One region of the Limnohabitans sp. TS-CS-82 genome, then DNA from elsewhere that is predicted to be linked to it. Evidence: riboswitches for the same ligand, from Rfam matches in the RefSeq annotation. Region 1 holds a riboswitch; each other region holds the start of a gene.
What was found. A riboswitch is a leader RNA that binds a small molecule or an ion and turns the genes downstream of it on or off. The one in region 1 is predicted to bind S-adenosylhomocysteine.
Positions count from the first base shown of each region.

Region 2: linked by a shared signal. The riboswitch ahead of metH (methionine synthase) and the one ahead of ahcY (adenosylhomocysteinase) in region 1 are both predicted to bind S-adenosylhomocysteine.
Region 3: linked by a shared signal. The riboswitch ahead of metH (methionine synthase) and the one ahead of ahcY (adenosylhomocysteinase) in region 1 are both predicted to bind S-adenosylhomocysteine.
Region 4: linked by a shared signal. The riboswitch ahead of ahcY (adenosylhomocysteinase) and the one ahead of ahcY (adenosylhomocysteinase) in region 1 are both predicted to bind S-adenosylhomocysteine.

Region 1 is NZ_PTQX01000001.1:892,361-900,296, reverse strand. Features, by position in the region: gene C5F52_RS04370 (excinuclease ABC subunit UvrA) at 1-3,294, shown strand, start outside; gene C5F52_RS04365 (peptide chain release factor 3) at 3,549-5,180, opposite strand; S-adenosyl-L-homocysteine riboswitch at 5,288-5,371, shown strand; gene ahcY (adenosylhomocysteinase) at 5,470-6,903, shown strand; gene C5F52_RS04355 (TlyA family RNA methyltransferase) at 6,921-7,676, shown strand; gene metF (methylenetetrahydrofolate reductase [NAD(P)H]) at 7,699-7,936, shown strand, end outside.
Region 2 is NZ_PTQX01000001.1:667,443-675,378, reverse strand. Features, by position in the region: gene C5F52_RS03345 (hypothetical protein) at 1-109, shown strand, start outside; gene C5F52_RS03340 (XRE family transcriptional regulator) at 170-1,291, shown strand; gene C5F52_RS03335 (hypothetical protein) at 1,288-1,890, shown strand; S-adenosyl-L-homocysteine riboswitch at 1,908-2,001, shown strand; gene metH (methionine synthase) at 2,052-4,787, shown strand; gene C5F52_RS03325 (NrsF family protein) at 4,889-5,530, opposite strand; gene C5F52_RS03320 (sigma-70 family RNA polymerase sigma factor) at 5,527-6,087, opposite strand; gene C5F52_RS03315 (hypothetical protein) at 6,222-6,467, shown strand; gene C5F52_RS03310 (DUF692 domain-containing protein) at 6,498-7,340, shown strand; gene C5F52_RS03305 (DUF2063 domain-containing protein) at 7,340-7,936, shown strand, end outside.
Region 3 is NZ_PTQX01000003.1:5,242-13,177, forward strand. Features, by position in the region: gene C5F52_RS08195 (DUF692 family multinuclear iron-containing protein) at 1-575, opposite strand, end outside; gene C5F52_RS08200 (sigma-70 family RNA polymerase sigma factor) at 707-1,267, shown strand; gene C5F52_RS08205 (NrsF family protein) at 1,264-1,962, shown strand; gene metH (methionine synthase) at 1,967-4,702, opposite strand; S-adenosyl-L-homocysteine riboswitch at 4,751-4,845, opposite strand; gene C5F52_RS08215 (helix-turn-helix domain-containing protein) at 4,969-6,027, shown strand; gene C5F52_RS08220 (nucleotide-binding protein) at 6,024-6,515, shown strand; gene C5F52_RS08225 (Abi family protein) at 6,757-7,770, opposite strand; gene C5F52_RS08230 (restriction endonuclease subunit S) at 7,787-7,936, opposite strand, start outside.
Region 4 is NZ_PTQX01000008.1:203,694-211,629, forward strand. Features, by position in the region: gene C5F52_RS16945 (OmpW family protein) at 17-610, opposite strand; gene metF (methylenetetrahydrofolate reductase [NAD(P)H]) at 737-1,576, opposite strand; gene C5F52_RS16955 (TlyA family RNA methyltransferase) at 1,599-2,354, opposite strand; gene ahcY (adenosylhomocysteinase) at 2,373-3,806, opposite strand; S-adenosyl-L-homocysteine riboswitch at 3,902-4,028, opposite strand; gene C5F52_RS16965 (ATP-binding protein) at 4,092-5,936, shown strand; gene C5F52_RS16970 (peptide chain release factor 3) at 5,976-7,607, shown strand; gene C5F52_RS16975 (excinuclease ABC subunit UvrA) at 7,658-7,936, opposite strand, start outside.

The DNA.
Region 1 (7,936 bases):
GACGTGTTGGAACTCACAGTTGGGGAGGCGCTGGAGATTTTTGCGGGAGATCGTGAGGTCGTGCGTACGTTGCAACCGATCGTCGATGTGGGATTGGACTACGTGAAGCTGGGGCAGCCAGTGCCCACACTCAGCGGCGGAGAAGCGCAACGATTGAAGCTAGCAGGCTTCTTGGCCGAGGCCGCCAAAGCCAAAACATCGAGCCGCCAATCGCTCGCCAAAAAAGGCGTGCTGTTCTTGTTCGACGAACCTACTACCGGCCTGCACTTTGACGACATCGCCAAACTCATGCGCGCCATGCGCCGCTTGTTGGAAGACGGTAATTCGCTCATCGTCATTGAGCACAACCTCGACGTCATTCGTGCCAGCGATTGGTTGATTGACCTCGGGCCCGAGGGCGGCGATGCCGGTGGTTTGTTGGTCGCTGAAGGCACACCAGAAGACGTGCGCTTGCACCCCACCTCCCACACAGGCAAAGCCCTGCGCGATTACGCAGCGTCAATGGGTGTGGTGTACGAAATTGATGGCGAAAAAGCTTCTGCTGGTCTGTTGGCTGCTGAAGACACGGCAAGGTTTGCAAAGGCTGCGCGTGGTGTTTCAATTGCCGATGGCGCGATTCAAATCATCAACGCCAAAGAGCACAACCTCAAAAACCTGAGCGTGAATATTCCACGCGGCAAGTTCAACGTCATCACGGGCGTATCGGGTTCAGGTAAGTCCACGCTCGCGTTTGACATTTTGTTCAACGAGGGGCAGCGCCGTTATTTGGAGAGTCTCAACGCCTATGCGCGCAGCATCGTGCAGCCCGCAGGTCGCCCCGAGGTGGATGCGGTGTATGGCATTCCGCCTACGGTGGCGATTGAGCAGCGCCTCAGCCGTGGTGGCCGCAAGTCCACCGTGGGTACGACCACCGAGGTGTGGCACTTCTTGCGCTTGCTGTACGTCAAGCTTGGCACACAGCATTGCACGCACGATGGTGCGGCGGTGCAGCCGCAAACTGCCGAGCGCATTGCAGCGCAGCTGATGCGCGAGTTCAAGGGTCAACACATTGGCCTTATGAGCCCTTTGGTGATGAACCGCAAAGGTGTCTACACCGAGCTGGCCGATTGGGCGCGTCCGCGTGGCTACACGCACTTGCGTGTGGATGGCCACTTTTTGCCGACCAACGGCTTCCCACGTTTGGACCGTTTCAAAGAGCACACCATTGAATTGCCAGTGGCAAGCCTTGAGGTGTCCGCGCAAAGTGAAGCGGCATTGCGTCAAGCACTGACGACTGCGCTAGAACATGGCAAAGGCGTGGTGCATGTGCTGAGTCAGTTGGACGGACTGCGTGAAGCGATGGAGGCCGGCACGGACACCAACAGCATTGGCCGCTTGGATGTGTATTCCACCAAGCGCGCCTGCCCCGTGTGTGACACCTCGTATGCCGAGCTAGATCCGCGCTTGTTCTCGTACAACAGCAAACACGGCTGGTGCCCCGACTGCGTGGGCACGGGCGTGAAGCTCAACAAAGACCAGCGCAAAGTGCTTGATGACTCAGTGCGCGATGACAAAGACAAAGGTCGCGAGCAAACTTTTGCCGAGCCCGATGTAGATGACTTGGTGGACGTGGCTTGCCCAAGTTGCGAAGGCACACGTTTGAATGCCACTGCTCGCGCAGTGAAATTTGCGGGCGTCGGTATCACCGACATCGCCCGCTTGAGCGTGACTGAGATTCGCAAGTGGGTGGAGAAGTTGGCAATGACGGGCCGCGATGCCGACATAGCCCGCGACCTCTTGCCAGAAATCAAGAGCCGTTTGGAGTTCTTAGAGCAAGTGGGCTTGAACTACCTCACCCTTGACCGTGGTGCGCCCACGCTCAGTGGCGGTGAAGCGCAACGCATTCGCTTGGCTGCGCAACTCGGTAGTAATTTGCAAGGCGTTTGTTATGTGTTGGACGAGCCCACGATTGGCCTGCATGCGCGTGACAACCAAATTTTGTTGAACGCGCTGCATTTGCTCAGCGACAAGGGCAACACGCTGGTGGTGGTGGAGCACGACGAAGACACCATTCGCCGAGCGGACCACATCATTGACATTGGGCCTAGCGCAGGTAAGCGCGGCGGGCGATTGATGGGCGAGGGCTCGGTGAAAGACATCACCGATCAAGCGGAGTCGCAAACGGGGCGTTACTTGTTGCATGCGATGCGGCATCCGTTGCAGGCGCGTCGTGCAGTGGCTGGCGCCGAGTTGAATTGGCTGTCGCTTGAAGGGGCATCGCTGCATAACTTGAGCGATGTGAGTGTGTCGATTCCGCTCAAACGTTTGGTAGCAGTGACGGGTGTGTCTGGCTCGGGTAAGTCCACGATTGCACGCGACGTGTTGTTGCACAACGTGGCAGCAGCCGTGGCGCAGCGTTCTACACAGGCGGGGCGCAAGTTGGATGAAGAAGGTACGCATCCTGCTTGGTTGGGATGCACAGGGCTCGACGGCTACCAAACCATCGACCGCGTGTTGGAAGTGGATCAAACGCCGATTGGCAAAACGCCGCGTTCATGCCCAGCGACCTACATTGGTTTTTGGGACACGATTCGCAAACTGTTTGCGGAAACACTCGAGGCCAAAGCACGCGGTTACGGCGCTGGGCGCTTTAGCTTTAACACCGGTGAAGGGCGCTGCCATACCTGCGAAGGCCAAGGCCTGCGCACGATTGAGATGAGCTTTTTGCCCGACGTGAAAGTGCCGTGCGAAACCTGTCGCGGCGCACGCTTCAACCCCGAAACCTTGGCGGTGAGCTGGCGCGGTAAGAGTATTGGCGATGTGTTGCAAATGGAAGTGGACGAAGCGGTGGAGTTCTTTGCCACCATGCCCAATATCGCGCACCCTTTGCAACTGCTCAAAGATGTGGGCTTGGGTTACCTCACGCTAGGTCAGCCGTCACCCACGCTCAGCGGCGGTGAAGCGCAGCGCATCAAGCTGGTGACGGAGCTGAGCAAAGTGCGTGACGACGTGACGCGCCGAGGCAACAAAGCGCCGCACACGCTGTATGTGTTGGATGAGCCAACGGTGGGCCTGCACATGGCCGACGTGGATAAGCTCATTCGTGTGCTGCACCGTTTGGTAGATGGCGGTCACAGTGTGGTGGTGATTGAGCACGACCTCGACGTGATTGCCGAAGCCGACTGGATCATTGACCTTGGGCCTGAGGGCGGTGATGGCGGCGGCTTGATCGTGGCGGCTGATACGCCTGAAGCGGTGGTGGCGTTGGGGACGCACACGGGGGTTGCTTTGAAGCCGGTGTTGGCTCGTACGTAACGATTTTTTGTTGCGCTACGTGTTGGGTTCGCCTTGTTTCGTTGGCGTGGCTGCGTGCTGCGGGATAAGCCTAGGCTCCTCTTCGCTTCGCTCAGAATGTCGCTACGGCTTATCCCGCAGCACTTGTTTGTGTGCGGATCACTTCGCTCCCGAATCTGATGCGTGCAACGCGAAGAGAGGCTCAGTGGTGTTGCCCGTAGCGACATTCTGAGCGCAGCGAAGAGGAGCCTAGGGCAATGCCACTGGGCCTCTCTTCACCCCGCAGTAGAAAGCGCAAGTCCAGCGTGCTCACGCAAAGGATGGAAATGAATCTTAGGAAAGCGTTCCTGCGCCAACCGCACGTCATAAGGTGACGTGCACAAATACGCCAAAGTGTTGGCCGCATCCAAAGCCATGCGCTGTGGATACGCATAGTTGAACTCACGCAGCTCAGCCGGAGTGTCCGCAGTAATCCAACGCGCGCCGGTGTACTGGCAGCTCTCTAGCTTCACATCACAGTCATACTCTGCTTTCAAACGGTGCTGCACCACTTCAAACTGCAACTGACCCACGGCGCCCAGCAGCATCGCGCCGCCTGCTTCGGGCTTGAACACCTGAATCGCGCCTTCTTCACCCAACTGGTCCAAGCCCTGTTGCAGTTGCTTGGTGCGCAATGGGTTTTTCAAAATCACCGTCATGAACAACTCAGGTGCGAAGAAAGGCAAGCCTGTGAATTGCAAAGCGGGTCCGTCCGTGATGGTGTCACCCAGTTGCACACCACCGTGGGTGGTGAAGCCGATGATGTCACCGGCATACGCTTCTTCCACCGCTTCGCGGCGTTGCGACATGAAGGTCACCACGCTGGTGGGGCGCAGTTCTTTGGCGGTGCGCTGCACCTTGAGTTTCATGCCGGGGGTGAACTTGCCTGAGGCCACGCGCACAAAGGCAATGCGGTCGCGGTGGTTGGCGTCCATGTTGGCTTGCACCTTGAACACCACGCCTGCAAAACCTTCGTCTTCAGGTTGGATGGTTTTCTCCACTGCTTGCTTGTTCACAACAAGATGGCTCAAGCGAGGGCGAGGTGATGGTGCTAGGTCGACCAAGGCGTCAAGCACTTCCATCACACCAAAGTTGTTCACGCCCGAGCCAAAGAACACGGGGGTTTGTTTGCCCGCCAAGAAGGCTTCTTTGTCGAACTTGGGCGATGCGCCGGTGGCCAGTTCCATGCTTTCCATGGCGGCGGCCCATTCCAATCCAAAACGCTCAGCCAGCTTGGCTTGCTCGGTGAGTGGGTGTGTTTCAAAGTCTTGCGGCAAGCGCTCAGAGCCTGAATCAAACACGGTCATGGCTTGGGTGCGCAAGTTGATGATGCCGCCGAACAACTTGCCTTGGCCCACAGGCCATGTCATGGGCACGCAGGGCATGCCGAGTTCGCGCTCCACTTCGTCGAGGATGTCGAGTGGGTCGCGCACTTCGCGGTCCATCTTGTTCACAAACGTGATGATGGGCGTGTCACGCTGACGGCACACCTCAATCAAGCGGCGGGTTTGCGCTTCCACACCGTTGGCGGCATCAATCACCATCAGTGCCGAGTCCACGGCAGTCAGCACGCGGTAGGTGTCTTCCGAGAAGTCTTTGTGGCCGGGGGTGTCGAGCAGGTTGATGACGTGGTCGCGATAGAGCATCTGCATCACAGAAGAGGCCACCGAAATACCGCGTTGCTTTTCAATCTCCATCCAGTCCGACGTGGCGTGGCGGCTGGCTTTGCGGCCTTTGACGGCGCCCGCGATTTGAATCGCGCCCGAGAACAGCAACAGCTTTTCGGTCAGCGTGGTTTTACCCGCGTCAGGGTGAGAAATGATGGCAAAGGTGCGGCGGCGGCGCACTTCGTTCAGGAAAGAGCTCATGGGGTCACTATAAAAAGGGAGTGCCTAAAAACGGCAAATCAAGGCGGGAATCATAGCGCTGGGGCCGTGGCGAAGCAGGGGTTTTAGAAGTTCGTTTAAAATCATGACTATCCGAGGAGCGCTGCAGCCTGTCGGCCCGCAAGGGTCAAATTCACAGGTGAGGCTCGGACTGCCAACCGCGCTCACCCACTAGTCGATGTGAGGTGAGCTCCTCGAAGATTCCTTCGGACTCCCAGATGATGCTGACCGCGCGTCGCTAGTGGCTCTGCCAACTTTTGGAGTCTCTCAAATGAACGCTGTTCTTAAAACCAACGCCGCCGCTGATTACATCGTGGCCGATATGTCTTTGGCCGCTTGGGGCCGCAAAGAAATCAAAGTCGCCGAAACCGAAATGCCCGGTTTGATGGCCATTCGCGAAGAGTTCGCCAAAGCGCAGCCTTTGAAAGGCGCTCGCGTGACTGGTTCTTTGCACATGACCATCCAAACGGCTGTGTTGATCGAAACCTTGAAGTCTTTGGGCGCTGACGTGCGTTGGGCCTCTTGCAACATCTTCTCTACCCAAGACCACGCCGCTGCTGCCATCGCAGAAGCTGGCATTCCTGTGTTCGCCACCAAAGGCGAAACATTGGCTGAGTACTGGGATTACACCCACCGCATTTTTGAATTCGGCGCCAAAGGCACAGAAGGCGAAGGCCCCAACATGATCTTGGACGACGGCGGTGATGCCACGTTGTTGATGCACTTGGGCAAGCGCGCTGAAACCGACGCTTCGTTGATTGCCAACCCCACCAGCGAAGAAGAAACTTGTTTGTTCAACGCCATCAAAGCCAAATTGGCAGTAGACCCTACTTGGTACAGCCGCAAAGGTGCGCACATCATCGGCGTGACCGAAGAGACCACGACAGGCGTGTTGCGCCTGAACGAAATGGCCGCCAAGGGCACCCTGATGTTCCGCGCCATCAACGTGAACGATTCTGTGACCAAGAGCAAGTTTGACAACTTGTACGGCTGCCGCGAGTCTTTGGTGGACTCCATCAAGCGCGCCACCGACGTGATGATCGCTGGCAAAGTGGCTTGCGTGGCCGGTTACGGCGACGTGGGTAAAGGTTCTGCACAAGCCTTGCGCGCTTTGAGCGCCCAAGTGTGGGTGACCGAGATCGACCCGATCAACGCCTTGCAAGCTGCCATGGAAGGCTACAAAGTGGTCACCATGGAATATGCCGCTGACAAGTGCGACATCTTCGTGTCTGCCACCGGCAACAAGAACGTGATCCGCTACGAGCACATGGCCGCCATGAAAGACGAAGCCATCGTTTGCAACATCGGTCACTTCGACAACGAAATCGATGTGGCTTCATTGGAAAAGTGCAAGTGGGACGAGATCAAGCCTCAAGTCGACCACGTCATCTTCCCTGATGGCAAGAAGATCACCTTGTTGGCCAAAGGCCGTTTGGTGAACTTGGGTTGCGCCACTGGCCACCCTAGCTTTGTGATGAGCTCTAGCTTTGCAAACCAAACGATCGCTCAGATCGAGCTGTTCACCAAGCAAGACCAATACGAAGCAGGCAAGGTTTATGTGTTGCCTAAGCACCTCGACGAAAAAGTGGCGCGTTTGCACCTCAAGAAAGTCGGCGCCATGCTGACCGAGTTGAGCGACGAGCAAGCGGCTTACATCGGCGTGTCTAAGAACGGCCCTTACAAAGCCAACACTTACCGCTACTAAGCACTCGCATTTCATTGATGCGAGCCGACCAGCTACTCCTCGAACGTGGTTTAGCCGCTTCGCGCTCTCAAGCGCAGCGGCTGATTGCTGCGGGCGTGGAGTGGCGGTTGGGCACCAAGCCGTGGCAACGCGTGACCAAGAATGGGGACGAGTTGCCACTGCCTTGTGAAGTGCGTTTGCTAGATACCGCTGAGGCACGTTATGTGTCTCGCGGCGGTTTGAAGCTAGAAGGTGCGCTGCACAGCAGCGGCCTAACGGCTCAAGGTTTGCGTTGCCTCGATGTGGGGCAGAGCACCGGCGGCTTCACCGATTGCCTGCTGCAGCAAGGCGCTGCGCAAGTGGTGGGTTTGGATGTGGGGCATGGCCAGTTGCATCCACGTTTGCGCGACGATGCGCGTGTGGTGTGTGTCGAGCGCGTTAACGCCCGTGAGTTAGAAGTGAATGATGCGCGTGTACCCGATGTGGCCCTAGGATTTGATTTGGTGGTGGGTGATTTGTCTTTCATTTCGCTCACCCTTGTATTACCCGCGTTGCTGCCTTTGTTGAAAAAGGGTGGGGCGCTGCTGATGTTGGTCAAGCCGCAATTTGAATTGCAGCCCAGCGACATTGGCAAAGGCGGCTTGGTCAAAGACGAAGCCAGCTATGTGCAAGTGGAAGCGCGATTGCGCGAGGCTTGTGCAGCATCGAATTTAGATGTGTTGGGCTATTGGCCCAGCGCCATTGCCGGCGGCGATGGCAACAAAGAATTTTGGATTGGTGCGCGTCGTGCATGACGCGCCAACATGTGAGACAGATATGAACGCGAACAACAGCTTGAGCATTGAATTTTTCCCTCCCAAAACGCCAGAGGGTGCAGAGAAGTTGCGCGCGGTGCGTCAGGCGTTGTACCCACTCAAGCCTCAGTTTTGTTCAGTCACTTATGGCGCGGGCGGCTCGACCCAAGCCGGCACGATCTCAACCTTGAAAGAGATTTTGAGCGAAGGCATGGCCGCAGCTTCGCACTTCTCGTGCATTGGGGCCACGCGCGACAGCG
Region 2 (7,936 bases), 220 kb from region 1:
GCTGTCGAAATCAGATGGTGGACCTGGGCAAGAGACTCCCCAAGGCAAACGACATCGCTTTGGGAAACGGCAATCTGAAGGGCAAGGTAAGTTGTTTGGCCAGCCCTAATAGTCGCATAAAGTTGATTAAAGTTGATTTTTTGACTGCTTGATGCATAATCCAGCCCCTATGCAAAAAGTTATCCACAGCGAAAACATCAAGCAAGCGTTGCAACGACGGGGCTGGAAGCAAAAAGATTTGGCCACTGCCCTTGGCGTGACAGCGCAGTCAGTCACCAACTGGCTCAGGGGTTCAGACTTTCCGCGCCCCGACAAACTGCTCAAGCTCGCAACCACTTTGCAAATGGGATTTGCAGATTTGGTCAAGCTCGAAGCCGCAGGCCAGCCAGTGGTGGCGTTTCGTAAAAAAGCAGGTACCAAAACAACCGATGGCCACATCAGCAAAGCCATGGTGATGGGCGAGTTGCTAAAAGCACTGGTGCCTTTTTTGCCAGAGCTGCCCGTACTGCGCTTGCAGCTACAACAGCCCAGCACCGATTACGAGCAGCTACAAACATTGGCTAGCCAAGTGCGCCATCGTTTGGGCTTGGGCGAGCAAGCCGCAATTTCATACAAAGATTTGCTGAGTGAGTTTGACAACAACGGCGCAGTTGTGGCTCCAGTGTTGTGGGGACAAAAGCAAAACCACAAAAATGCGCTGCACATCTTGCTGCCGCAAGAACGGGTGACCTTCATCTTCCTCAACTTAGACACACACCAAGAAGACTTCAAGTTTTGGATGGCGCACGAACTGGCGCACGTGTACACGCCAGAGCTTGCAGGCAAGAACGAGGGTGAAGATTTTGCCGATGCGTTTGCAGGTGCTTTGCTGTTCCCTAAAGCCGTGGCGCAAAAAACGTATGAAGAGGCCAGCACGGGTAACAAGACAGCCGAGAAAAAACTGTTAGAGGCGCAAGCACAGGCGTATGGCATTTCTCTCTACAGTGTGTTTTCCGAAGTCAATCGCTACGCCAAATCGCAAGGGCTCACGTTGCTAAAACACACAGATGCACAAATTCACGCGATACGCTCCATGCAGCGTGGCGGCACTGTGAGCGAATCATTGTTTGCACCCATACCCGCCGAGCCCAGTGCTTATGTGGCAGCAGTGAAGAACGTGTTTAGAAGCTCGTTCTTTGAATCGCTGCAACGCATGATTAAAAGCAAGCAAACAGGGCCCGGCTATATCCAGCAGGTGATGGACATACCCATGCAAGACGCGATAGCACTGCATGGAGAGTTGAGCCGTTGACAACCCTGGTACTGCTCGATACCAACACATATTTACGACTCGCCAAGCGAGTGCGGCCTTTTGTGGGTCTTGAATTCGGGCAGGTGCCATATTTGCTGGCCATTCACAAAGTGACCGAGGACGAGGTGCACCGCAGCGCGCACCTCAAGTTTAAAAACCCGTGGTTTGATGGCCCAGAGTTTGCCGAGGAGCGTTTGGCCAAACAGGTGCGATTGACCAAAGATGAAAAGGCTCAGATTGAGGCCGCGCGAAGTGTGCTGATGGGCTGGGTGCAAATGGATGTGAGCAGGTTCACGTCGTTTGGCCGATCACCGCCAGGCTATGCCGATTGTTGGTTGTTAGCGTTTGGGCAGGTCAGGCCTGCTGTTGTGGTGACAGATGATTTGGGCATGCACGAGCTGGCCAAAGACTTTAAAGACATCAAGGTTTGGCACGGATACGAGCTGTTAGCCAAGCTCAAGACGGCTAAGGTTGTAGACGATGCGTTGGTTCGAGACATTTACGAAGCACTTGAAGCCAATGGTGATACAACCAAGACTTGGCAAGAAGCAAAACACAAGGTTTTCAAAAAAATCTTCGGTCCAGCGCCTGCTGCGTGAGCGGTTAAAATACAGCCATCCCCAAGGAGCGTTGCAGCTTCACCCGTCCTCTAGGACTCGCGCGTGAAGTCAGGCTTGGGGCCGAATCTTTTGCAACGACGCTCACCTGTATTGATAGCCCCCAGGTGAGTACCCCCATGAATTCCACTGCAGTTCCCCCCATGAAGCTGTCTGGCCTTGAGCCAGTGTCTATTGGCGAGGGCAGTTTGTTCGTCAACGTTGGCGAGCGCACCAACGTCACTGGCTCCAAAGCCTTTGCGCGCATGATTTTGAACGGTGAGTACGAGCAAGCCTTGGTCGTGGCGCGTCAGCAAGTGGAAAACGGCGCACAGGTGATTGACGTCAACATGGACGAAGCCATGTTGGACAGCCAAGCCGCCATGGTGCGTTTCCTCAACCTGATGGCAGGCGAGCCCGACATTGCGCGCGTACCGGTGATGGTGGACTCGTCCAAGTGGTCGGTCATCGAAGCGGGCTTGCGTTGTATTCAAGGCAAGGGCATCGTGAATTCGATCAGCATGAAAGAAGGCTTGGACGAGTTCAAGCGTCAAGCCACCTTGGTCAAGCGCTACGGCGCGGCTGCGGTGGTGATGGCGTTTGACGAGAAAGGCCAAGCCGACACCTACGCACGCAAGATTGAAATTTGCGAACGCGCTTACCGCGTGTTGGTCGACGAAGTGGGCTTCCCACCCGAAGACATCATCTTCGACCCCAACATCTTCGCCATTGCCACCGGCATTGAAGAGCACGACAACTACGCGGTGGACTTCATCGAAGCCACGCGTTGGATCAAACAGAACCTGCCCGGCGCAAAGGTGAGCGGCGGCGTGTCGAACGTGAGCTTTTCATTCCGCGGCAACGACCCCGTGCGCGAAGCCATTCACACCGTGTTTCTGTACCACGCCATCAAAGCAGGCATGGACATGGGCATCGTCAACGCGGGCATGGTGGGCGTGTATGACGACCTCGAGCCCGTTCTGCGCGAGCGCGTGGAAGACGTGGTGCTCAACCGAATTCCCAAATACAAAGAAGGCGAAGCGCACCTGACCCCAGGTGAGCGCCTGATTGAAGTGGCCGAAACTGCCAAAGGCGCGGCCAAAGACGACAGCCAGAAATTGGCGTGGCGCGGCACTGCTGATGCGCCCGTGACGGTGGCACACCGCCTGAGCCACGCGCTGGTGCACGGCATCACCGACTTCATCAACGACGACACCGAAGAGGCCTACCGCGAAATTTTGGCTAAAGGCGGCCGCCCGCTGCACGTGATTGAAGGTCCGTTGATGGACGGCATGAACGTGGTGGGTGATTTGTTTGGCCAAGGCAAGATGTTCTTGCCGCAGGTGGTTAAAAGCGCCCGCGTGATGAAGCAAGCCGTGGCGCATTTGCTGCCCTACATCGAAGCCGAAAAACTGGCGCAAGAAGCCGCCGGAGAAGACGTCAAAGCCAAGGGCAAGATGGTCATCGCCACGGTCAAGGGCGACGTGCACGACATTGGCAAAAACATCGTCACCGTGGTCTTGCAGTGCAACAACTACGAAGTGGTGAACATGGGCGTGATGGTGCCGTGCCATGAAATTTTGGCCAAGGCCAAAGAAGAAAATGCAGACATCATTGGCTTGTCGGGCCTCATCACCCCGTCGCTAGAAGAAATGCAATACGTGGCCAGCGAGATGGAAAAAGACCCGTATTTCCGTGACCGCCAAACGCCGTTGCTGATTGGCGGCGCCACCTGCAGCCGCGTGCACACCGCCGTGAAAATTGCCCCCAACTACAGCGGCCCTGTGGTGTACGTGCCCGATGCCTCACGCAGCGTGAGCGTGGCGCAAGGATTGTTGTCAGACCAAGCCGCTAAATACATTGCCGAGCTGAACGCCGACTACGCCAATGTGCGCGAGCAACACGCCAACAAAAAGCAAACGCCGCTGGTCACCTTGGCGCAAGCGCGTGCCAATGCCACGCCTGTGAGCTTTGAGAAATACAAACCCGCCAAGCCCAAGTTCATTGGCCGTCGCGTGTTTAAAAACTTCGACCTCGCCGAGCTTGAGAAATACATCGACTGGGCGCCTTTCTTCCAAACTTGGGATTTGGCGGGCCCATTCCCTGCCATCTTGGAAGACGCCGTCGTGGGGGTGGAAGCCAAGAAGGTGTATGCCGACGGCCAAGCGATGTTGAAAAAAATCATCGCCAACCGCTGGCTCACAGCCAACGCGGTGGTGGGCTTGTACCCCGCGCAGCGCGTGGGTGACGACATTGTTTTGTACGCCGACGAAACCCGCCAACAACAGGTGATGACATGGCACGGCTTGCGCCAACAAACCGAAAAGCCCACCCGCGATGATGTGCGCAACCCCAACCGCTGCTTGGCCGACTTTGTGGCCGACCAAACCCAAGCCGCTGACTACGTGGGATTGTTTGCGGTGACCGCAGGCCTAGGCGCAGAAAAGCAAGAAAAGCGTTTCATCGAAGCGCACGACGACTACTCCGCCATTTTGTTCAAAGCCTTGGCCGACCGTTTGGCCGAAGCCTTTGCCGAGTGCATGCACCACCGCGTGCGCACCGACTTGTGGGGCTATGCCGCAGACGAAGCGCTGAGCAACGAAGACTTGATCAAAGAAAAATACCAAGGCATTCGCCCCGCTCCTGGCTACCCTGCGTGCCCGGACCACAGTGCGAAGCAAGACATGTTTGCTTTGCTGCAGTGCGGCGACATCGACATGGGCCTGACCAGCAGCTTGGCCATGACACCCGCAGCCAGCGTGAGTGGTTTTTACTTGGCCCACCCCGAGGCAACCTACTTCAACGTGGGCCGCATTGGTGAAGACCAAGTGCACGACTTGGCGCAACGCCAAGGTGTGGCGGTGAAAGATTTAGAGCGGTTGCTGGCGCCTAACTTGTAAAAGTAAAAAGGCTCCGTTTGCACGGAGCCTTTTTTGTTTGCGCTGCTTGTGAAGTTGCAGCGTGATGCATAAATTTTTAGCGAGTCATTTCAGCGCTCGGCTCACCAGCGCAACAAGCGCGAGCCCAGCAAAGCGCCAACACCCGCCATCACGGCCATACCCGCCACATACCAAACCGCCAAAAACGCGTAAGCAGTTTCGGGGCAGTGCAGTGAGTACACCAAGCCCGCGATCGCGCCGGCCATTAAGCCAGCACTTGCGCCCGCCAATGCTGGGCGCGTAGGGGCCATGCTGCGCAGCATCCACAACAAAGCCGCCAACAACGGCACGGACAGCGCTGCAATGCTGGCGCTGCACACTTGCCAAGAGCTGCCCAGCATGAGTTGCATACCCGTGTCTGCATCCACAGACGCCACTTGCATCAAGGCCAGCAGGGCCATGCCCACCAGTGCGGCAGCGACGCCCCACACGCCTCGGCCAGCGGCAACGCCGGGGCGAGCCAAGTGCATCACCACAGGCACTGCGAATGTGCAGGTGAGCAGCAGCCACATCACCTTCACCCAAAACGCTTGGGTTTGGGCGAGGGCATTGAGCTCGGGGTTCAAACCCCACAGCGTCAGCACCAGTGCCAAGCTGATGGCTATGCCAGCAGCAGTGGCTTGTACGCAGCGGCGCAAGGGCGAGACAGTGGGTGTGGCGCTAGCTTCAGTCGCCAGCATGGCAATGAGATCGTTGGTTTTCATGGTGTGACTCCAAACTTTTGGGCCAAGGCTTTGAGCCCGCGGTGGATGTTGACTTTGACAGCTGCCTCGCTTTGCCCCGTGAGTTGCGCTGCCTCAGCAATCGACAAGCCTTGCAGCTTGGTGTGCTCGATGGGCAGGCGTTGTTTGTCGGGCAGTTCAGACAACAGCTGGTGCACATCGCGCGAGGCATCGCGTGCCTCGTTGTCGTTGTCGACCCACAGTTGTTCTGCCCAGTCGTCGATGTCGTCATGCTTGCTTTCGCGGCGCGAATGAGCGCGCAAGTGGTCAATCAACTTGTAGCGCGCAATCGCATACACCCAAGCCGTCAGCGGTTGATCGCTTTGGTAGGTATGTTGCTTTTGATGAATGGCAAACAAGGTTTCTTGCACGAGGTCCTCGATGTCTTGTGGCCGTGAATACAAACGACGCTTCAGAAACGCACGCAAATGCCCACTGATGGCTGACAGCGCTTTTTCGTAGCTGGGCGCGTGGCCTGCTAGCGCTTGCATCCAGGTGGCGTGCAGTGAGGTTTCTAAGGTTTGTAAATCCACGGTCACGTTAGTTCGTCAGCGGGAGAGGAAAAGTTACAGAAAACTTTTTATAAATATTTGTAACCAATTTGTTTGCGGCGGCGAATTACCCAAAGACCGCTGGTCATGATTATCAACTCACCTTTCAAAGGACTCTCATCATGAAAAAACAACAACTCCTCTCTTTGGCTTTGGGCTCTGCATTCGCTGTGGCCGCTATCAGCCCCGCTATCGCAGCCAACCCATTTGAAGCAAGCAAGCTCGATAGCGGCTACCAATTGGCCCAAGCCGACATGAAGCAAAAAGACGGCAAATGCGGCGAAGCCAAGTGCGGTGCTGACAAGAAAAAAGAGGCCTCATGCGGTGGCGACAAAAAGAAAGATGCGTCTTGCGGCGGTAAGAAGTAATTCAGCAACCTTGCGTGGAGTGACGCCATCATGAACCGACCCCTCTCAGGCGCAGGCCTTGGCTTTCGCCGCGAATTGATAGAGCCGCTGAAACACAGCGTGCCAAACGTCATCGACTTCTTTGAAGTTGCGCCCGAAAACTGGGCTGGCTTGGGAGGCCGGTCGGCCAAAGACTTGCGTCACTTCACCGAACGCTACCCGTTTGTGTGCCACGGCTTGTCCCTCTCATTGGGTGGGCCTGCACCGTTGGACACACAACTGCTACACAAAACCAAAGCCTTCATGAAGGCGCATGGCATGCAGCTGTTCACCGAGCATTTGTCTTGGTGTTCTGATGAATCGCACCTGTACGACTTGCTGCCCATCCCCTGTACCCAAGAGGCGGTGATGTGGACAGCCAAGCGCATCAAGCAAGCGCAAGACATTTTGGAAATGCGCATTGGCATTGAAAACGCATCCACCTACATTGCCCCACCCGGCGCGGAAATGAGCGAAGCCGAATTTGTGGCGGCAGTGGTGAGAGAGGCAGACTGCTTGCTGCATTTGGATGTGAACAATATTTACGTCAACAGCCAAAATTTTGGCTTTGACGCCCTGGACTACCTCAACACCCTGCCGCTAGAGCGTACGTGCTATGTGCATGTGGCCGGCCACTATGTAGAGCCCGATGGCTTGCTGATCGACACACACGGCGCAGAGGTGGTTGACCCCGTGTGGCATTTGCTGCTGGCCGCTTATGAGCGCATGGGTGGCGATGTGCCCACCTGCTTAGAGCGCGATTTCAATTTGCCCAGCTTGAACGAACTGACGGTTGAAGTCATGCAAATTGCACGGTTGCAGGCGCAAGCGCCACGCATGAAGAAAGTGGCGTGATGACGACTTTGCGCAGAAGCTTTCAGCAAGACATGGCGTGCCACTTGCGCGACCCGCATCACACCATGCGCCCCGCAGGCGTGCCCGCACGGCGCATGGCGGTGTACAACGAGATGCTGTTTAACAACGTGTGCGGCTTCATCGACACGTGCATGCCGCTCAGCCGTAAGTTGTTGGGTGACACCGCATGGCGACGTTTGTGGCGCACTTTCTACCGCGACTGGCCTTTGCACACACCGTGGTTTCGAGACATTTCGCGCGAGTTTGTGCGCTATCTCCAAGAGGGCCAACCTAAGCAACCGTTACCGCGTTGGTTGCCTGACTTGGCGCATTACGAATGGGCCGAACTGGCGGTGGATGTGATGGACGTGACGCGCCTAGCGGCCAACATACAAGGCGACCTGATGGCAGAGATCGTGGTGCTCAACCCTGCACGCATGAACTTGCACTATGACTGGGCTGTGCATCGCATTGGTGAGCAACACAAACCACGCAAACCTTTGGACACGCATTTGGTGGTGTACCGCGATGCAGACGATGCGGTGCAGTTCACCGAGGTGAATGCCGCCACCGCACATGTGCTGGCGCTGCTAGAC
Region 3 (7,936 bases), on a different contig from region 1:
CTGTTTTCTGCCAAAGCTGTGATGTCCAAATGCACGTTGCAACCCGTTTTATTCACCAATTCGTGAATGAACTCCGCCTCATTCATGGCCGACATGGGCGGCACCGCATGGTGAGACACGTTGCGAATGCCCACGGGCAGACCCAAGGCGTCTTGTACTTGTGTGATGCGATCGGCCGTCCATTGCAACGCCGCCGGCGTGGCTGGGATGGGCAAACAGGTGAACAATGGGGTGTCGTCATCGCTCCAACTCAAGGCTTCGGAGAGCATGGTCATGTGGTGTTCATGCATGAACGCACTAAGTTGTTTGACCACACGCATGTCCAAACGTCCCGGGCCACCTAAAGAGAGGCTGCGACTTAAACACACACTGGGCCAACGCTCGGTGGCGTCGTGCAAACGCTGCCCCCAAATGCCACCCAAGCCGAGCCATTGCTCTGCGGCAATCTCGACAAATTGAAGTTGATCCGGCGCTGGCAAGGCCAAATCGGCCTGCCAAGTTGTGTCAACGGTGTTGATGGCGATCGGCGTAGGCTTTAATGCCAAGCCTGCGCCTGTGATTCTGTGATTGTTCATAGCTCGTTTTGTAGCAAGGGGTAGCCGATAAATGGGCCTGAGTGACTAAATTCGACGCAAAGGCCTCTTTCGTTACGAAAGAGAACGCAAATCACAATCTTTGTAATTCAAACCCCTAATACTAAACAATTATGAATGCGCGACTCCAAACCGTCGAAGCGGACCTGCACGCCGCTTGGATGGTTGCGCTGGCAGGCGATGCGCCAAGCTACCAAGCCGTCCTGACGCGCTTGAGCGGGCACCTACGCTTGTTTCTACGGCGTCGATTACGGGACAAACCCAATGATGTGGAAGATTTAGTACAAGAAATATTGTTATCAATACATCAAAAGCGTCATACTTACGATCCCAAACAACCTTTGACGGCATGGATTTACGCCATCGCCCGCTACAAGCTGATCGACCACCTGCGCGCCCAAGCACGACATGACGACAAAAACGACTCGATTGACGACTGGCACGACCAACTCTGGATGGCCAGCACCGACGACGCCGATGCGTCCAAAGCCCATTTGACGCACATGCTGAGCCGATTGCCAGACAAACAACGCCTCCCGATTGAGCACACCAAGCTCGAAGGTCATTCGGTGGCCGAAGCGGCGCTGCTCACCGGGCAGTCCGAATCGGCCGTCAAAGTCAACATTCACCGCGGCTTGAAAGCGTTGGCCAAACTCTACGGGGGGGTATTTTGAAAACCGACGATCTCATTGCCCAACTGGTGGCAGACAGCCAATCCGTCGCGCCTGTTCGCATTCATTTGATGTTTACCCACGCGCTGTTGCTGGCAAGTTTGGTCAGCGTCGCGTTGTTGGTGGGTTTCTGGGGCATTGATTTGCGCATCGTGTCGCTGTTGGACACGCCGGTGTTTTGGGTCAAGCTAGGACTGATGCTGTGGCTGTGCGCCAGCGCATGGTCCATGGTGTTGCATTTGGCGCGGCCGGGCGAATCGGCGGGACCTATGGCATGGAGTGCGGGCGCATCGCTGACCGGCTTGTTGGCCGTAACAATTTCACCCTTCGCGCCCGGCAGCCCCGAAGAACAAGACCTGCTGGCCCAAGCTTCGCCGTGGATGTTGGCTGGGGTAGATCACGGCTGGGCAGGCGTCGCCCAAGCGTGGCAAGCCGTATTGCGTGCCAGCGCCAGCATTTCAGCGCTGGCTGTGCCTTGGCTGGCTGCGCTGCTGTGGACCTTGCGCGACATGGCACCCACGCGCCCCGCTTGGGCAGGCGCCAGCGCAGGGTTCATGGCGGGGGCCTTGTCTGCGCTGCTGTACTCGCTGCATGCCAGCGTGACATCCGGGCCCTTTGAGACCTTGGGCTACATGCTGGGCATGGCCTTCATGCCCGCCATGGGCGCCTTGCTCGGACGCTGGCTCTTGCGCTGGTGACTGATTACAAATTAGGCGCCAGCAAGCGCTCTAAGTCTTTCACCGCCACGCCTTGGCGTTGCGCCAAGTCTTGCACTTGGTCGTCGCCAATGCGGCCCACGTTGAAGTATTTGGCATCGGGGTGGGCCAAGTAAAAACCGCTCACGCTGGCAGCGGGCGTCATGGCCAAGCTGCTGGTCAAGCCCATATCGATGTCTTCGCATTGCAAGACGCGGAACATGTCTTGTTTGGCGCTGTGGTCGGGGCACGCAGGGTAGCCGGGCGCGGGGCGAATGCCTTGGTATTTTTCTTTGATCAGGTCTTCATTGCTCAACGCCTCGTCTGCCGCGTAGCCCCACAGGTCGGTGCGCACGCGGTGGTGCATGCACTCGGCAAAGGCTTCGGCCAAGCGGTCGGCCAAGGCTTTGAACAAAATGGCTGAATAGTCGTCGTGCGCGGCTATGAAACGCTTTTCTTGCTTCTCTGCGCCTAGGCCTGCGGTCACGGCAAAGAGGCCCACGTAGTCGGCGGCTTGGGTTTGGTCGGCCACAAAGTCGGCCAAGCAACGGTTGGGGTTGCGCACCTCATCACGGGAGGGCTTTTCGGTTTGTTGGCGCAAGCCGTGCCATGTCATCACTGTTTGTTGGCGGGTTTCGTCGGCGTACAAAACAATGTCGTCACCCACGCGCTGTGCGGGGTACAAGCCCACGACGGCGTTGGCGGTGAGCCAGCGGTTGGCGATGATTTTTTTCAGCATCGCTTGACCATCGGCATACACCTTCTTGGCTTCCACCCCCACGACGGCGTCTTCCAAGATGGCAGGGAATGGGCCCGCTAAATCCCAGGTCTGGAAGAACGGTGCCCAGTCGATGTATTTCTCAAGCTCGGCGAGGTCAAAGTTTTTGAACACGCGGCGGCCAATGAACTTTGGCTTGGCGGGTTTGTAGTTGCCAAAGCTCACAGGTGTGGCGTTGGCGCGTGCTTGGGCCAGCGTGACCAACGGTGTTTGCTTCTTGTTGGCGTGCTGCTCGCGCACCTTGGCGTAGTCGGCGTTCAGCTCGGCAATGTATTTGGCGGCTTGGTCTGACAACAAACCTTGCGCCACGCTCACGCTGCGTGAGGCGTCGGGCACGTAGACCACGGGGCCGCTGTAGTTGGGGGCAATCTTCACGGCGGTATGCACACGACTGCAGGTCGCGCCACCAATCAGCAACGGCATTTGACGGTTGCGGAAATACGGGTCTTTCTCCATCTCACTGGCCACGTATTGCATTTCTTCCAGCGACGGTGTGATGAGGCCCGACAAGCCGATGATGTCTGCGCCCTCTTCTTTGGCCTTGGCCAAAATTTCGTGGCACGGCACCATCACGCCCATGTTCACCACTTCGTAGTTGTTGCACTGCAAGACCACGGTGACGATGTTTTTGCCAATGTCGTGCACGTCGCCCTTGACCGTCGCGATGACCATCTTGCCCTTGGCTTTGACGTCTTGGCCCGCTTCGGCTTGCAAGCGTTTTTCTTCTTCGATGTAGGGCACCAAGTGCGCCACCGCTTGCTTCATCACGCGGGCTGACTTGACCACCTGCGGCAAAAACATCTTGCCTTGGCCAAACAAATCACCCACCACGTTCATGCCGTCCATCAACGGACCTTCGATGACGTGCAGCGGGCGACCGCCCTTGGCCAAGATGTCGCGGTAGGCCTCTTCCGTGTCGTCGGTGATGAAGTCGGTGATGCCGTGCACCAACGCGTGGCTCAGGCGATGCGCCACGGTGACGGGCGCATCGGGCGTGCCACGCCAAGCCAGCTTTTGGCTGTCGTCTTTGGCTGCGCCCTTGGCGGTTTCGGCCACTTCAATCAGGCGCTCGCCTGGCGTCAGGTGCGCTTCGCCTTCTTTGTACTGGGGTGTGCGATTCAACACCACGTCTTCCACACGCTCGCGCAGCGTGGGTTCGAGGTCGTCGTACACGCCGACCATGCCCGCGTTGACGATGCCCATATCCATGCCTGCTTGGATGGCGTGGTACAGAAACACGGTGTGAATGGCTTCGCGCACGGGATCGTTGCCGCGGAAGCTAAATGACACGTTAGACACGCCGCCGCTCACTTTTGCGCCGGGCAGGTTTTGCTTGATCCAGCGCGTCGCGTTGATGAAGTCCACCGCGTAGTTGTCGTGCTCTTCAATGCCGGTGGCAATGGCGAAGATGTTGGGATCGAAGATGATGTCCTCAGCAGGGAAGTCCACTTCGTCGACCAACACGCGGTAAGCGCGTTCGCAAATTTCAATCTTGCGGGCGTATGTGTCGGCCTGGCCCTTTTCGTCAAACGCCATCACCACCGCCGCCGCGCCATAGCGCTTGACCAGCGTGGCTTGACGCTTGAATTCGTCCAAGCCCTCTTTCATGCTGATCGAGTTGACGATGCCTTTGCCTTGAATGCAACGCAAACCCGCCTCAATGACTGACCACTTGGATGAGTCCACCATCACCGGCACACGCGCAATGTCGGGCTCGCCCGCCATCAAATTAAGGAAGCGCACCATGGCGGCTTGGCTGTCCAACATGGCTTCGTCCATGTTGACGTCAATCACCTGTGCGCCGTTCTCCACCTGCTGACGCGCCACAGCCAAAGCTTGCTCGTACTCGCCGTTCAAAATCATGCGCGCAAAGGCCTTAGAGCCAGTGACGTTGGTGCGCTCGCCAACGTTGACGAACAAACTGCCCTCGCCAATAGAGACTGGCTCAAGGCCAGACAGCTTCATGGGGGGAACTGCAGTGGAATTCATGGGGTACTCACCTGGGTGCAAATTGTCAGGTGAGCGTCGTTGCTAAAGATTCGGCCCCAAGCCTGACTTCACGCGCGAGTCCTGAAAGGACGGGTGAAGCTGCAACGCTCCTTGGGGAAGGTTAGATTTTAACCGTCTCTAAACCCACCCCCAGCCAATGCTCGATATTCTAAAAACCCTTGGCAATTGATTGGTTGACAAAAATAAATACAATCTAATTTTTGTCAACCAAGGAGCACACGATGATTCACGATCGAATCCGCCGTGCGCGAGTACTTCGGGGTCTTAGTCTGGAGGCCCTCGCGCAGAGTCTCGGCGACATAAGCAAGCAAGCGTTAGGCAAGTTTGAGCAAGGCAAAGCCATGCCCAACTCTGCGCGCATCTTGCAGTTGGCCAAGTCGCTTCAAGTTAAGCCCGAGTATTTCTTCCGTTCTGACGCCATCGAGCTTGCCCCTTTAGAGTTTCGCAAGCTCGCCAAAATGCCTCAGTCGCGCCAAAGCCAAGTAACTGAACAAATGCGCGACCATCTTGAACGGTACGAAGCCCTAGAACGGTGCTTTGATGCAACTGATGCAGCTATTCAGGCGTTGCCGCCTCAATCATTAGAGGTGCACGACTTTGCGCAAGCCGAGGCTGCTGCACAGCAACTGCGTGAACAATTGCAAATTGGCGGCGACGCTATTGCGCACTTGACTGAGTTGCTAGAAGGGCACGGCATCAAAGTGGCGCTGCTCAATGGCCCCGATGACTTTGACGGCGCATGCGCTGCCACCCATGACAACCAGCATGTGCTGATTGCGCTTAATTGCGAGCGCCCAGGCGAGCGCATGCGCTTTACTGCCGCCCACGAGCTGGGCCACTGGGTGATGAAGCTGCCCGACAACATGCACGAAAAAGACAAAGAAAACTGCTGCCACCGATTTGCAGGTGCGTTTTTGTACCCCAAAGACCGTGTGTTGCAAGACTTTGGCAACCACCAACGCTCACGCGTTTTCATGGCCGAATTGCTCAACGCCAAACGCCGTTACGGTGTGTCTATGCAGGTAGCGCTGCGCCGCCTCAAAGACCTCAAGCTTCTAACTGATTCGGGCTACATGAGCGCCATGATTGAGTTCAGCCGCAAGGGTTGGCGCAAAGATGAACCCGAAATGTTGGCCTGCGAACACCCACGTCGGTTTGAATCTTTGGTCTATCGCGGCTTGGCTGAAGAACTCTTTACTCCCTCTCGCGCTGCCGAATTTTTGCAGTGCAGCCTTGACGAGCTAGACCCCAAACTTGATAGGTTGCCCGCACTCGCATGACACAGCAGGTCTACATCAGCGACACCAACATCTGGATTGACTTTCGCAATGCGGGGTTGCTGGATGCGCTGTTTAGCCTGCCCTTCAAACTGTGCTGCACCGACTTTGTATTGGATGAACTGAAAGACTTTGACACCCAGCACCTGCTTGCACGGGGCTTGGTCGTTGAAACCTTAGATGCGGCAGCCACCGCTGCACTGTTTGGCCTGATGCAAGCCCACAACAACAGCTCATTGGCTGATGTGTCTTGCTACCAACTGGCCCACCAAACCAAACACCCATTGCTCACAGGTGATGGGCGCTTGCGCAAGCAAGCCAAAACTGATGGCCTTCAAGTGCACGGTGCGCTTTGGCTTTTGGATCAATTGGTTGCTCACCAAACCATCAAAACTAAAGAAGCCGCCAAAGGCTTGCAAAGCATGATGGATGCGGGTTCTCGTTTACCTAACGCTGAATGCCGGCAGCGAATGAGTTTGTGGATGCTATAAACATGTTGTGGCTCTGCTCTCTACCGGCTCGACAGATAACAAGCAGGCCTATAACTCTTTGATTCTTATGCGTATTTAGCCCGTGCGCGAGTTGTTATCCAGCGACACAGATAACAAATTTAAAGGTTTTAGAGAACGGGTTTTAAAAAATCCTGGGTGAGTTTGGTAGACTGTTCCCAACACGGCCCCCTTCGGCAAAGCGCTTCGGCGTCAAGCTGCTTGGGGGTTTTTCTTTGGCCGTTCACCAAACTCGCTGTTCCCACGAGGCATCGACGCCCATGCCGTGCAGCGTCAGTCCTACGTGACGCAAGTCCGGGAAATCTTGTTGCAGCAAGCTCACCAAACGCTGCCCCCAGCCTGACGATGGGTTGATCACCGTCATCAAATGTTGGCAAATGCAAAGCAACACAAACGGGCGGGCACGCAAGCTGGCGTTCGGGTTGCCCTGAAAACCATCCAGCGCTGGCACCTCGCCCACGACAGGCAATTTGGGCTGATCCACCACGTTACGGTTCCATAAGCGGCTGTGGTGCGCACACACATTGCGCAAATAGTTCAAGCTGCGCAACCAACTGGCAAACACACGACCATCACTCACGCCATAGGCGGCTGCAATGTTGTCTTGCATCTCGGTGGTCAAGCCAGCAAACAAGGTCGACATGCAGCCGAAGTCCCACACCTCACAAGCCACCCAAATGGGCAAAGGCAAGCCGTATTTTTGTTTGTTGTGTTTGATGAATTCTTCGCGAGACCGATTGATCAACTTCGCGTGCTTGACCAACCATTCGTGGTGCTTGGTCAAACCCGAATCCAGGCTGACATCGCTGGCAAAGGTGTTGTGAAAAATCGCTGGGTTCATGTACGCAAAGCGGTCCACCTTGCCTAAGCAATGCGACAAGTCCACCCGCAAAGCAATCTCGATGCGCTCCAGCGCGTCCATCGTCAGCAAGCGCAGCTTCTTGTCGAAAACATACAAGTCCACCGCATCCTGAAAGCGCGTACCGGGTTTAAAAGCATCCAACACGGGGCGCTCAATCACCACCTTTTTGGGCTTGCTGCCTGTCTTGGGGTCCAAGGGAGAAAACGGCACATCGCGCACCCGCATGTCATACCAATAACCACTGAGCCGGTAATAACCAATGCGTTCCAAGTAATCGCGGGCTTTGGCTGGGTCGCTGATGGCCATGCCCCGATCCACCAACTGAACGAGTTGGTCGTCCACACTCAACCAAGGTTTTCCGTTGCGTGAGGCCATGGCTTGATTGCTCGCCTTAACCCGTCACCAAGGCATCGGCCAAATGCGACTGCACGGTTTGCCCGGCTGCTAGGCGTTGGCGCAAATCAGCGCAAAGATTGCGGAGTTCGTTGACACGGGTGACGATGCGGGATTGTTCGACCAAGGGAGGAAGGGGAATCAGCAA
Region 4 (7,936 bases), on a different contig from region 1:
ATACTTCGTGAGGTGCTTAGAAGCGGTAGCCCACGCCCACACCCACGATCACGGGGTCGAGTTTCAAGACGCCACCATTGGCACCATTGCTGGCATACACATTGGTTTTGATGTGCACTTTTTTCACATCCAAGTTAAAAGAAATTTGCTTGGTCAATGGAATGTCCACGCCCGCTTGGAACGCCGTGCCCCAAGTGTCGTTGTCCAAGGTATGGCCAGTCGTCAAGTTCACGTTGGTGATCTTTGTGTAGTTCAAACCTGCGCCCACGTAAGGCTTGTAACCCTTCAAATCGGTGAAGTGGTATTGCAAGGTCAAGGTGGGGGGCAAGTGGTTAAAGATACCAATCGCAGCACCGCCCGCAGACACGACTTGCTTTTGTGGCACCGCCAAAACCAACTCAGCAGCCACGTTTTTGTTGAAGAAATAGCTCACGTCTAATTCAGGAATGGTCTTGTCGTTGACACTCAAAGCGAGGTCAGGATTGGTGGCGCCTTTGTTGGCCATGTCCAAATGAGCGGCACGCACACGCACCAACCAAGGCGATTCTTGTGCGGCGACTTGACCGGCGACCAACATGCCAACAGCGGCGGCGATGATTATTTTTTTCATGATTTTTCTTTCTTAGACTCCGGGCTATTCCCGTGAGATCTATTTCAAATCAAGAAAGATCTGCCGCCATTGATGCGCATCAAAGCCGCACGCTGCGGCATTTGACCCAGGTCAAACAAACGCAGCCTAAGCGATCAAACCTAGGTTTTCACAAATGGACAAGGTCGCTGCGCTTTGGTTCATGCTGTAGAAATGCAAACCCGGTGCGCCAGCGCTGCGCAGCTGATCGCACAAGTCGGTCACTACCTCTAAACCAAAGGCTTTGATGGAGGCCATGTCGTCACCGTAGCCTTGCAAACGCAAGCGAATCCAACGTGGAATCTCTGCGCCACAGGCATCGGAGAAACGCAACAGTTGCGACGAACTGGTAATGGGCATGATGCCCGGCACGATGGGAATCTCAACGCCGAGTTTTTGCACATCGTCCACGAAACGGAAATACGCATCACTGTTGTAAAAGTATTGCGTGATGGCCGAGTCCGCGCCGGCCTTGACCTTGGTCGCAAAGGCTTGCAAGTCGGTTTCTGCCGATTTGGCTTGTGGATGAATCTCGGGGTAGGCCGCGACTTCGATGCCGAAATCGTCGCCCGTCTCAGCGCGGATGAAGGCCACCAAATCGCTGGCGTATTGAAACTCACCGCCCGCGCCATAGCCGCTGGGCAAATCACCACGCAAAGCCACCAAGCGCTTCACGCCCATGGCTTTGAATTCAGCCAACTGCTGACGCACGCTGTCGCGCGTGGCGCCAATGCACGAGAAGTGCGAGGCCGCCGCCATGCCTTCGCTCAAGATTTCTTTCAAGGTCAAAAGCGTACCGGCCTGCGTCGATCCGCCCGCACCGTAGGTGACCGAGCAAAACTGGGGCTTGAGGGGGTACAGCGCTTGGCGCACAGTGCGCAACTTGTCGGCCCCCTCTGGCGTTTTGGGTGGAAAAAACTCAATGCTCAAACTGTTGTTGACGATCATCTCTATCTCTCTTCTTGGCGCGTCAGGCGCGACGGGCACCGATCCAAAACTCTTGGTTGCCATCACCACCGGCAATGGCGCTGGGCCAATAGCCCAACACCTCTAAATTCAAACTCGCACAGGCTTCACGCAATCGCGCCTCCACCTGCACATAGCTGGCGGGGTCTTTGACCAAGCCACCTTTGCCAATGTCGCTGGGCTGCAATTCAAATTGCGGCTTCACCAACATCAGCAGCGCGCCGCCCTGTTTCAACAAAGGCAACAACGCGGGTAATACAAGGGTGAGCGAGATGAAAGACAAATCACCCACAACCAAATCAAAACCATCACGCGCATCAGGCACGCGCACATCGTCCGCTTCTAGCTCGCGGGCGTTGATACGCTCCACACACACCACACGCGCATCGTCACGCAAACGCGGATGCAATTGGCCGTGCCCCACATCGAGCCCCACAACTTGCGCAGCGCCTTGCTGCAACAAGCAGTCAGTAAAGCCACCTGTGCTTTGCCCCACATCGAGGCAACGCAAACCTTGGACGGTCAGGCCACTGCTGAGCAGCGCACCTTCCAGCTTCAAACCGCCGCGAGACACATAGCGCGCCTCTGCGTTGTCCAGCAAGCGCAGCTCGCTGGGCAATGGCAACTCGTCACCGTTTTTGGTCACGCGTTGCCACGGCTTGGTGCCCAAGCGCCACTCGACGCCCGAGGCAATGAGCCGCTGCGCTTGTGAGCGCGAAGCGGCCAAGCCACGGTCGACGAGAAGTTGGTCTGCGCGCATGGACAAAAGCCAAAGGGCTTAGTAGCGGTAGGTGTTGGCTTTATAAGGGCCGTTCTTAGACACGCCGATGTAGGCGGCTTGCTCGTCGCTCAGTTCCGTCAACATTGCGCCAACTTTCTTGAGGTGCAAACGCGCCACTTTTTCGTCGAGGTGCTTAGGCAACACATACACCTTGCCTGCTTCGTATTGGTCTTGCTTGGTGAACAACTCGATCTGAGCGATCGTTTGGTTCGCAAAGCTGGAGCTCATCACAAAGCTGGGGTGGCCGGTGGCGCAACCCAGGTTCACCAGGCGGCCTTTGGCCAGCAGGGTGATCTTTTTGCCATCAGGGAAGATGACGTGGTCGACTTGCGGCTTGATCTCGTCCCACTGCAGCTTTTCGAGCGAAGCGACGTCGATCTCGTTGTCGAAGTGACCGATGTTGCAAACGATGGCTTCGTCTTTCATGGCGGCCATGTGCTCGTAGCGGATCACGTTTTTGTTACCGGTGGCCGACACGAAAATGTCGCACTTGTCAGCAGCGTATTCCATGGTGACCACTTTGTAGCCTTCCATTGCAGCTTGCAGGGCGTTGATCGGGTCGATCTCGGTCACCCACACTTGGGCGCTCAAAGCGCGCAAGGCTTGGGCAGAGCCCTTGCCCACGTCGCCGTAACCGGCCACGCACGCCACTTTGCCAGCGATCATCACGTCCGTCGCGCGCTTGATGGAGTCCACCAACGATTCGCGGCAGCCGTACAGGTTGTCAAACTTGCTCTTGGTGACAGAGTCGTTCACGTTGATGGCGCGGAACATCAAACTGCCTTTGGCGGCCATTTCGTTCAAGCGCAACACGCCGGTGGTGGTCTCTTCGGTCACGCCGATGATGTGCGCACCTTTGCGGCTGTACCAAGTGGGGTCAACAGCCAATTTGGCTTTGATGGCGTTGAACAAACAAGTTTCTTCTTCGCTGGTGGGGTTGGCGATCAACGAAGCGTCGGTTTCAGCGCGCTTGCCCAAGTGCATCAACAACGTGGCATCGCCGCCATCGTCCAAGATCATGTTGGGGCCTTCGCCTTGGGTGCCTGCTGCACCGAATTCAAAAATGCGGTGGGTGTAGTCCCAGTACTCGGCCAAGGTTTCGCCTTTGGTGGCGAACACGGGCGTGCCCGCTTCTGCGATGGCAGCAGCAGCATGGTCTTGGGTGGAGAAGATGTTGCAAGAAGCCCAACGCACGTCAGCGCCCAAAGACTTCAAGGTTTCGATCAACACAGCCGTTTGGATGGTCATGTGCAAAGAGCCGGTCACGCGAGCGCCCTTCAAAGGTTGCGCTTTGGCGAACTCTTCGCGGATGGCCATCAAACCGGGCATTTCGGTTTCGGCGATTTTGATTTCTTTGCGGCCCCAAGCGGCCAGCGACATGTCGGCCACGATGTAATCGGTGGCGGGGTTGGTTTTGAGAACAGCGTTCATTGGTGAGACTCCAAAGGTGGGCAAAGCCACTGGCAACGCGCGGTAAGCGTGGGAGTCCGAAACCGAAATTTCCGCAGGACTCACCTCACGTTGACAGTGGGTGAGCGCGGTTGGAAACGTGAGGCCCAATGCCGCAAAAAGCAGCGAATCGACCTGTGTGTCCGAGCCTCACCTGTGAACCCTCAGAAATGACGGGTACAGGCTGCAGCGCTCCTCGGATGGGCATTATTTTAACCCGCGATGCACACGCCCCTTGAAATTAAATCTAAAGGTTTAACATTGGGCATGAACGTTCATCGCCACATCCACATTTTTATCAAACGGCAACTCGCCTCGCACCTACGTCAAAGTGCGAACGTGTACTTTGTCTGGTTTTCTGTGTCCGCCATGGCTGGCTTGCTGGGTCTCACCCCGTGGTTGTATTGGCTTGGCCATACGACGAGCGCCAGCTCTTGCGCCTTGGCTGCGGCTTGCGTGCTCGTCGGCATGCTGGTGTGGCGCTATGGTGGCGGCGTGAAGTGGGGCGGCGTGATCTATCAAATCACGCTCATGACGCTGGTGCTCTTCAATGCATCCATCACGGGAGGCGTCGCCTCCCCCGTGTTGACGTGGTTGGCCATCATTCCCCTGCTGCCTTTGTTCATGGGCTCACGCGTTGGTGGCCTGTTGGCCATGCTGGCGTCTATGGCCAGCGTGATGGGTCTGTATATTTTGCAAACCCGAGGCATGCTGCCTCAACTTGAACACCCATTTGTATTGCAATCGTTGGGCGACGGCGCTCCGCTTGCCGACAACGCCTGGCAATCCCTGTCGTTTGCGGCGGGCATGTTCATACTCATGCTGCTGGCCCAACTGGCCTTGGTGCAAATTTATGACACGGCCAACGAGCAGCACCTGCGCCGCCTGCGTCAAACCAATACACGGCTCGAAAGCCTGTCTAAAAACCTCAAAGTGGCCAGCGCGCACAAAGACCAATTTTTAGCGATGGTGAGCCACGAAATGCGAACCCCTTTGAATGCCGTCATGGGTTACTTGGGGCTGCTGTCTTCCGACGCGAACCTGCCCGAACCGGCAGATCAATACGTCAAAGGTGCGCGCAACTCAGCCGCACATTTGGTCACGGTGATCAACGATTTGTTGGACTTTTCGCAAATCCAGCAAGGCAAATTGGTGCTGAACTTGCAGCCCGTCAATCTGCGCGAGATGCTGAGCAGCACCCACCAAACCCTGTCACCACGGGCGGATCAACTGGGTGTGGCATATCCGCTAGACATTGACCCCAACGTCCCCGAATGGGCGCTGGTCGATGCGCATCGAATGGCTCAAATCATCTTGAACCTGCTCGGCAATGCTTTGAAATTCACCTCTCAAGGCCAAGTGCGTATGCACATCCGTTTTGAAGCGATGCCGAACACGCCCAAACACGGCAACATCACGATACGCGTTGAAGACACGGGCACAGGCATGCCTGAGTCGGCCCTCGAAAACATCTTCAAACCCTTTGTGCAACTCAAGATCAGCGACAACGACTTGAAAGCGGGCAACGCCTTGCATGGCAACGGGTTGGGGCTGGCCATCACACGCAGCTTGGTGCAAAGCCACAAAGGCAGCGTCAGCGTGGAAAGCACGCTCGGTATGGGCAGTGCCTTTACCGTCAAACTGCCCATCGACGTGGCCGAGCCGCCCATGGCACGTCGCCCCACAGACCCCAGCAGCGCCAACCCGATTGAACTCGACATTTTGGTGGTCGACGACCACGTCACCAACCGATTGGTCGCAACCGCCAGCATCAAACGCGGCTTGCCCAACGCCCTCATCGAGCACGCGATCAACGGCAGCGATGCCTTGAACAAAATGCGCGAACACCGCTACGACCTCGTGCTGATGGACTTGATCATGCCGGACATTTCGGGCACCGAAGTCGTTCGCCGCATTCGTGACGATCTGGACCACCCTTACCGCGACGTGCCCGTCATCGCCCTCACCGCCAATGTGGCGGAAGATGCCGTCAAAGAATGCATGGCCCTCGGTTTTCGCGAAGTCCTGCCCAAGCCCTTTGACCGCGACATCTTGGTGCAAGCCATCTTGACGCATGCCCAACCTCAAAGCGCGCAGCCCCGAGCGCTATGATTCTGCCCTTTGACATGACGTGCTTACACGCACCGCCCCATGAGCTCCTTTCTGAACGAAGTGCGCCGTCGCCGCACCTTTGCCATCATTTCTCACCCTGACGCGGGTAAAACCACGCTGACCGAAAAGCTGTTGCTGTTCTCGGGTGCGATTCAAATTGCCGGTGCTGTGAAAGGCCGCAAAGCCAGCCGCCACGCCACCTCGGACTGGATGGAGATTGAGAAGCAACGCGGCATCTCGGTGGCCTCGTCGGTCATGCAAATGCTGTACCGCGACCACGTCATCAACCTGCTCGACACCCCCGGCCACAAAGACTTCTCGGAAGACACCTACCGCGTGCTCACCGCCGTGGACTCGGCCCTGATGGTGATTGACGCGGCCAACGGTGTGGAAGCCCAAACCCGCCGCTTGATTGAGGTCTGCCGTCAGCGTGACACGCCCATCATCACCTTCGTCAACAAGATGGACCGCGAAGTGCGCGACCCGCTCGACATCCTCGACGAAGTCGAACGCGAACTCGGCATGCCCTGCGTGCCCATGACATGGCCTGTGGGCCAAGGCAAGTTGTTCGGCGGCATCATCAACTTGCGCACGCAAGCCATGACCGTGTTTGACTCCGGCTCTGAGCGCTTGCCGCAAGACTTTGAAACACACCCACTCACCGAGCAAGCCAAGCTGGCTGAGCGTTTTGGATTGGAATGGGCCGCCGCCATGGAAAGCATGGAGCTGGCCACCGGCGCATCGCCCAAGTTCGACAAAGAAGCCTTCTTGGCCGGCAAGCAAACCCCCGTGTTCTTTGGCTCAGGCGTGAACAACTTCGGTGTGATGGAAGTGCTCGACGCTTTGGTCGACCTCGCGCCTTCGCCCCGCCCTCGTCTGAGCCATCTTGTCGTCAACAAGCAAGCCATTGAAAAAACCATTCAACCCGAAGACGAAGGTTTTGCCGGTGTGGTGTTCAAGGTGCAAGCCAACATGGACGCCAACCACCGCGACCGAATTGCCTTTGTCCGCGTGGCCTCAGGCAAGTTCACCCCAGGCATGAAGCTCAAGGTGCAACGCACTGCCAAAGAGCTGCGCCCCACCAGCGTGGTGACCTTCATGTCGCAACGCCGCGAAGCGGTGGAAGAGGCCTATGCGGGCGACATCATCGGCTTCACCACCCACGGCGGCGTGCAGCTGGGCGACACCATCACCGACGGGCAAGCCTTGCAATTCACAGGCTTGCCGTTCTTCGCGCCCGAATTGTTCATGACGGTGATTTTGAAAAACCCATTGCGCACCAAGCAGCTACAACAAGGCTTAGACCAGTTGGGTGAAGAAGGCGCCATTCAGGTGTTCAAACCCGAGGCAGGCGGCGCGATGCTGCTGGGCGCTGTGGGTCAGTTGCAGTTTGAAGTGGTGCAACACCGCTTGAAAGCCGAATACGACTGCGATGTGAAGCTAGAGAGCTGCCAGTACACCGGCGCGCGTTGGATCACGGCAGACACGCCTGCTGAGCTGCGCGAATTCACCTACGCGTATCCGCAGCGTATGGCTTTGGATGCGGCCAATACGTTGGCGTATTTGTGCACGTCGCCTTATGACGTGCGGTTGGCGCAAGAGCGGTTTCCGAAGATTCATTTTCACCCGCTGCGCGAGCACGCGGGACTTGCGCTTTCTACGGCGGGGTAATCCTCGCTTTTGTCGTAAAAAGAGGCTCGGTCACTGAGCCTCTCTTCACCTCACGATCTAGCCAATACAGGCTTGAGCGCCACACCTGTGTGTGTGCCCAGTTCGACCACCGCCTCCGGTGTGTCTGCAGCGACAATCAAGCCGCCGCCGTTGCCGCCTTCGGGGCCGAGGTCGATGATCCAATCGGCTTCGGCAATCACATCGAGGTCGTGCTCAATCACCACCACGCTGTGTCCGCCATCCACCAAACGGTGCAGCACGCGAATCAGCTTGTCCACGTCGGCCATGTGCAAACCCACCGTCGGCTCGTCCAACACATAGAGCGTGTG